2 linked regions of the Selenomonas sputigena genome follow. The protein of the gene in region 1 interacts with the protein of each later gene in a pairwise test. Links are inferred from orthologs where the notes say so. Each region holds a gene or a part of one and is shown on either strand. Other genes may lie near its edges. The genes, in order: sufU and OL236_RS11260.

What was found.
Region 2: the proteins of sufU (region 1) and OL236_RS11260 interact in binary tests that used the Escherichia coli proteins (3 or more experiments, as listed by UniProt). The link is inferred for Selenomonas sputigena from one-to-one orthologs.

Annotation. Positions count from the first base shown.
Region 1 is NZ_CP110383.1:1,808,966-1,812,286, reverse strand. What follows is about bases 140-3,138. They hold sufU (Fe-S cluster assembly sulfur transfer protein SufU), read left to right. Parts: upstream 140-1,424; coding sequence 1,425-1,853; downstream 1,854-3,138. Other genes in these bases: OL236_RS08785 (diguanylate cyclase domain-containing protein), read left to right, coding at 2,041-2,919; OL236_RS08795 (cysteine desulfurase), read left to right, coding at 199-1,428; OL236_RS08800 (SufB/SufD family protein), read left to right, coding at 140-209. Also shown: more of OL236_RS08800, read left to right, coding at 1-139; OL236_RS08775 (potassium channel family protein), read right to left, coding at 3,167-3,321. UniProt on the Escherichia coli protein: A scaffold on which IscS assembles Fe-S clusters. Exists as 2 interconverting forms, a structured (S) and disordered (D) form. The D-state is the preferred substrate for IscS.
Region 2 is NZ_CP110383.1:2,350,119-2,353,440, forward strand. Bases 198-3,197 are described here. They hold OL236_RS11260 (cysteine desulfurase family protein), read left to right. Parts: upstream 198-1,121; coding sequence 1,122-2,273; downstream 2,274-3,197. Other genes in these bases: dndD (DNA sulfur modification protein DndD), read left to right, coding at 198-752; dndE (DNA sulfur modification protein DndE), read left to right, coding at 742-1,125; OL236_RS11265 (ATP-binding protein), read right to left, coding at 2,363-3,197. Also shown: more of dndD, read left to right, coding at 1-197; more of OL236_RS11265, read right to left, coding at 3,198-3,322. UniProt on the Escherichia coli protein: Master enzyme that delivers sulfur to a number of partners involved in Fe-S cluster assembly, tRNA modification or cofactor biosynthesis. Catalyzes the removal of elemental sulfur from cysteine to produce alanine.

The sequences.
Region 1 (3,321 bases):
GCGACGTCGACGGACATCATGCCGTGAGCATCGGCAAGATGGACGAGGCGAAGCTCTTCTATTTGATGAGCCGCGGACTCGATCTCGCCGAGGCGCGGCGTCTCGTCGTCGAGGCAGACCTCTTCCCCGTGCTCGCGCGCATTTCGGACGAAGCGCTCAAGGAGGAGATCGCCGCTTCCATCGAAGGGAGGATCGAAGATGCGGACTGAGGAAGACATTCGCAAGGATTTTCCCTTGCTCACGCACAAGATGAACAATCAGCCGCTCGTCTACCTCGACAACGGCGCGACGACGCAGAAGCCGAACGAGGTCATTCAGGCGATCTGCGGCTACTATGGCGGCTGCAACGCGAACCCGCATCGGGGCGCGTATGCGCTCTCCGTCAAGGCGACGGGCATCTACGAGTACACGCGCGCCGCGACGCGCTCCTTCATCCACGCGCGCCTGCCGCAGGAGATCATCTTCACGAAGAACGCGACGGAGGCGCTGAACCTCGTCGCGTACAGCTACGGTCTCGCGAATGTCGAGGCGGGCGACGAGATCGTCATCTCTATCGCCGAGCATCACTCGAACCTCGTGCCGTGGCAGATGGTCGCTCAGGCGAAGGGCGCTGTCTTGAAGTACATGTACCTCGAAAAGGACGGCAGGCTCTCCGTCGAGGAAGCGAAGAAGAAGATCACGAAGAAGACGAAGATTGTCGCCGTCACGGAAGTCTCGAACGTCCTCGGCCTCATCAATCCTGTCAAGGAGATTGCCGCCGTCGCGCACGAAAACGGCGCCGTCATCCTCGTTGACGGCTCGCAGAGCGCGGCGCACATGGCGGTCGATGTGCAGGATATGGACTGCGACTTCTTCGCCTTTTCGGGTCACAAGCTGCTCTCTCCCATGGGCATCGGCGTGCTCTACGGCAAGGAGGCCTTGCTCGATGCCATGCCGCCGTTTTTGCGCGGCGGCGACATGATCGAGTATGTCACCGAGCAGGAGACGACGTTCGCCGAGCTGCCGCAGAAGTTTGAGGCGGGCACGCAGAACGTCGGCGGCGCAGCAGGCCTTCGCGCCGCCATCGAATACCTCGAAAAGACGGGCTTCGACACCGTGCGCCGCATCGAGCAGGAACTCGTGAACTACGCGCTGCCCAAATTGCGCGAGATCCCCTTCGTCGAGCTTTACGGCTGCGACGCCGACCCTGCCTTGAAGACGGGCATCATCACGTTCAACGTCAAGGACGTCCATCCGCACGACGTTGCGACGATCCTTGACTCCTTCGGCGTCGCCGTGCGTGCCGGCCACCACTGCGCCCAGCCGCTGATGAAGTATCTCGGGCAGAATGCCACATGCCGCGCGAGCTTCTACCTCTACAACACGAAGGCGGATGTCGACCGCTGGCTCGAAGCCTTGAAAGAGGTCAGGAAGGTGATGCATCTATGAGCCTTACGGACATCTATACGGAGCTGATCGCCGAGCACAGCCGCTCGACGGAAAACAAGCATGAACTTGCGGGCGCGACCATCAAGGAGCGCGGGCACAATCCCTCGTGCGGCGACGAGATCACGTTGGAGCTCATCGTCGAGGCGGGCAAGATCAAGGACGCCGCTTTCACGGGCGTTGGCTGCGCCATCTCACAGGCTTCGACCTCAATGATGATCGATCTCGTCAAGGGCAAGAGCGTTGAAGAAGCGCACCATCTCGCCGATCTCTTCATCTCGATGATCAAAGGCAAAGAGCTGACGGAGGAAGAACTCGAAGAACTCGACGAGGCCGCTGCGCTTGAAGGCGTCTCGCACATGCCCGCACGTGTCAAGTGCGCTGTGCTTTCGTGGCACACGCTTGATACGGCGCTTAAAAAGGAATAAGGAAGAAGCCGCTCCTGCATCGTTTTGATGTTGGGAGCGGCTTTTTTCATCGCAATCAAGAAGAAATCGTTTAACAAAAAGCGTGAAAATAACGAAATAAGTAATGAAGTGGGTTCATATCCCATGATATGTTTTTCGGAAAGCCTTGCTTTGGTTAGTAAGGGATTGCCAAGAGGGGGTATAGGCAATGTGGCAGTATAAGGCGGATATTCCCGAAACACACTATCAAAATCAATGCGTCAAGCTTCTCTTGCAAAAGCTCGGTGCTATCTTGTTCAGCTACGAATTGAAGACGGATACGATGTCCTTTCGCTTGGTGCGCGGCGGTATGCAGGCGCGTGAGATCGTGGGTTTTCGCCGCACGATGAACGCCGAGCGGCGTCTGATGGTACATCCGGATTTCCTCGAGCAGATGATCGCCTTCTTCTCGGGCCAGAATACGGAACGCGACAGTTTCCTGCTCGACATGGGGAATCCCCCGACGGGCAAGTACTCGTGGTACAAGTTTGTCATCGAGCAGGAGAACGATGAATACGGACACTTGGGCACCGTGCGCGGCGTCATGTGGCGCACAGACCGCCTGCATGATGCGGCGAAGGAAGGTGGACGCTTCCGCTCCGAACTTGATTCCGTTACGGGCGTTGCCAACGAGAACGGCTTGCTCAAGGAAGCCGACCGTTTCCTTGCAGGTGAAGGAAAGAAGGATGTCAATGCACTCGTCCTCGTGCGTTTGGATTGCTATGGGGATTTGGAAAAGCGTCTGGGAAAGCGCGGCGCGGAAACGCTTCTCGTGAGGCTTTGCAACTCCATCGGCGGTAAGTTCCGCTCGGGCGATGTGCTTGCGCATCTTGGCGATGGCGCGTTCGCCGTCTTTGTGCGCGATGTGACGAGCAAGCCGCTTTTGGAACTGAACGTCAAGGGCATCGAAGCGATTTTCCGCCCGGGAAATGCAGAATATGGAAAGTACGGCATGAAGTGCCGCATCACGCTCGCCTATTCACCGGAGGAAGGCATACGCTGCCGCGACCTTCTCAACGCAGCGAGGAAAAAGGCGCCGCTTCTCTGAGTGTGCAGCAGATCAATATGCAGCAAAAAAGCCTGCCCTCCGAAGAGGTGCAGGCTTTATTTTCATGGTGCGATCGGCGCGATTCGAACGCGCGACCCCCTGCTTAGGAGGCAGATGCTCTATCCAGCTGAGCTACGACCGCAGGCAATGTGTATATTCTAGCAGAAGAAGCGCGAATATGCAAGCGTTAAAAGCGGGTCAAAGGAGCGGGGGCGTGATATTCGGCAAGGTTTTCTGTGCGGAACAATCAATCATTCTTCCGAAGCGCGCGGTCGACGTCTTCCTGCCTGCCTGCGACAAGGACAGCGGCATTGGCGGCGAGGATGGTTTGGGCGGAGATATTGAGGTCGATGCGGTCGCCTGCTTTGATGCCGAGGATGTTCAGGTGATGACGGCGGCGGA
Region 2 (3,322 bases), 540 kb from region 1 along the record:
CGGAGCGCCATCTCGCTGTGGATCTCGATGAAAAAACTCTCGGCGCGTTGTTCAGCCGCATCAAGGAGGAGGAATCCGCGCTCGTGCAGCTGAAGCTCGATCGGACGGCAAAGGAGCAGGAAACGGCTGCTTTGCGCGCGGCGCTTCATGCCGCCGATGCCGAATATCGAAAGCAGGCGGAAGCATATCTGCACGATGCGGAGCTGCGTGACGATCGGCAGCGCATGAGAAAATACGCCAACATGGCTCTGCGCCTGACGGAAGAATTTACCGTCGAGCTGCAGAGGCGAAAAATCGGCGTGCTCGGCGATACCGTCACAGAATGCTACAAGAAGCTGGCGAACAAGAAGAACATGATCGAGCGGATCGTCATGGATGCGGATACCTTGGAACTTGCCTATCTGGACGATCGAGGCGAAAAGGTGGCGAAGGACTCGCTGTCAGCGGGCGAAAAGCAGCTGATGGTAATCGCTGTCCTCTGGGCGTTGGCCATCTGCTCGAAGAAGAAGCTCCCCGTGATCATCGATACGCCGCTCGCGCGTCTTGACTCCATGCATCGGACGTCGCTCGTCACGACATATTTCCCGCAGGCGGGAAGTCAGACGATCATCCTGTCGACAGATGCGGAGATCGATGAAAATTATTACACAATGCTGAAGGATTCGGTCGGCGATGAATTTACGCTGCACTACGATGAGGCGACAAAGAGCACGACGATTTTGAAAGGATATTTCCGCGACGATGATCATTAAACAAGTGCGCCTTTCTCAACAGGCGAAGGACCAGCTCTCCCGCTTGAAAGGCAAGACGGGCATCAAAAATTGGAATATTCTCTGTCGCTGGGCGCTTCTCTATTCGCTTGCAGAAAAAAACGTGCCCGCGGATCTTCCTCTTGCTGCAGACAGCAATCTGGAAATGTCGTGGTACACGTTCGGCGGCGAATATTACGAGATCTATGAGGCTTTGATCAAGGCGTGGTGCATGCGCATGGAGATCGAGGCGGATGATGAAACGGCGGCGAAGTATTTTCTCCTGCACCTTGAGCGTGGCATCGCATATCTCTCGGGCACGGGCTTCATCAAGAGCATGGATGACTTATTGGGATTGGCGGTGAAGAAATCATGAGCATCTATTTGGACTGGAACGCATCCGCACCGATCGCGCCCGAGGTCGTAGAGACGATGATGGAAGTATACCGAAATCAGATCGGCAACGCAGACAGCCGCACGCATGCTTACGGCGAGGCTGTGCGAGCCGTTGTGGAACATGCGAGGAAACAGGTGGCGGCGCTCTTGGGCGTGACTTCTGCCGAGGTGTTCTTCACGAGCGGCGCGACGGAAAGCAGCAATATCGCAATCCAAGGCCTTGCGGCATATGCCGAGCAGAGCGGCAAGCGCCATATCATCACGTCCGCCATCGAGCATAAGGCGGTTCTGGAGACGGTGAAGGCGATGGGGCGGCGGGGCTTCGATGTGGACATCGTCGCACCCGAGCCGTCCGGCCGCGTGGCGAAAGAGAAGATCATGGAAAAGCTGCGAACGGATACCCTACTCGTCAGCCTCATGCATGTCAACAACGAAACGGGAGTTATCCAGCCCGTGGAAGAACTGGGCGCGGAGTTGGAAAAGAGGGAAATTCTCTTTCATGTAGATGCTACGCAAAGCTGCGGTAAGCTCGTCGATGAACTGCGGCGGCTGAAATACCGCATGCTCTCTTTCAGCGCGCACAAAATGCGCGGTCCGCAGGGCGTCGGCGTGCTCGTGCTCAAAAAGCGCGATTATAAGCTGCCTCCCGTAAAGGCGATCCTTTACGGCGGCGAGCAGGAGCGCGGCATTCGTCCGGGCACGATTCCCGCAGCTCTCGCGGCAGGCTGCGGCAAGGCCTGTGAGCTTGCCGCCATGCGATACAAAGAGGATGTCAGAAAACTGCAGCAGATCAAAGCGATGCTGCTGCAGATGATCGATGAAGCGGGGCTTTTGTACTCGGTCAACGGCGCGGCGGAATTCTCTTTGCCGAGTACGCTCAACCTCTCTTTGCACGGCATCTCCGCAGAAGCCTTGATGATCGCCGCAAGAGGTGGCTGCGCCATCTCCAATGGCTCGGCATGCACGTCGAAGAGCTACGCTCCGAGCTACGTCCTCAGAGCCATGGGCGTCCCTGCGGAGCAGATTGAAAGCTCCATCCGCCTCAGTTGGGGCGCAGAGACGGATGCAGCACTGCTAAAAATCGAGTTCGCCAAACTGTTGACAGCGGCGAAGGCACTTGTGCAGTAAGGATAGAGATCGCTTTTGATGCGGAGTAAAGTGTTTGGGAGACGGTATGATGCCCGAAACAAGATCCTGCGCCTGCACGGCGACATGGATCACGTCAGAAGCCAGTCACGGGCATTGATGCGCCGTATCCCGTCATATTGCGCTTCCGGATCTTCATCCATGGTCAGAAGGATCTTCGGATAATGATCGCGAATCAGGCGGAGCGGACGTAGCTCGCGCTCCAGTGTGGACTCGTCGCGAACCGTAAGAGCAACCTGATAATATACCACTCCCGCTCTGCCCTGTGCCACGAAATCTACTTCAAAAGAATTCACCTTGCCGATATAGACGTCATATCCACGGCGCAGGAGTTCCAGATACACGACATTTTCCAAGATATGGCCGGCATCCACGTCGCGCGTGCCCAGGAGAAGATACCGCAAGCCGATGTCTGCTACATAATATTTTTCCAAAGTCCTCAGATATTGCCTGCCCTTTATATCGTATCGTTTCGCCTGATAAATGACATAGCTTTCTATGAATGACGTCAAATATTTTTCGACCGTCTTGGAATCAATCTTCCTGCCGTCTGAAGTCATCGTATCTGCAATCTTTTTCGAGGAAAGCGGACTGCCTATGCTTGAGAACACGAAGCGCAGGACGCTCTTCAGCATCATGACATCCGTGATTCTTTTGCGGTTTACAATATCCTTGACGACGATGGTGTTATATATTCCTTCCAAATAGTCGCGAACTGCATTTGGATCGTCTTTCAGCGCCAGTGCGTAGGGAAACGAGCTGCTTTGCAGATACTCCGTATAGAGAATCCCTCTCTCTGCTGGTTTTCCTGCGCCCACCCAATATTCTTTGAAAGAAAGGGGAAGCATTTCGATCTGGACATACCGCCCGGCAAGCAGGGTAGCGATCTCGCTCGACAGCATGTAGGCGTTCGATCCTGTAATATACAAATCGATATTTTTTTTGATATACAGACTGTCGACGACCTTGGGGAAGTCATGGACATGATGCACTTCGTCCAAGAAGATATACGTCATCTTGCCCGAAGCAAG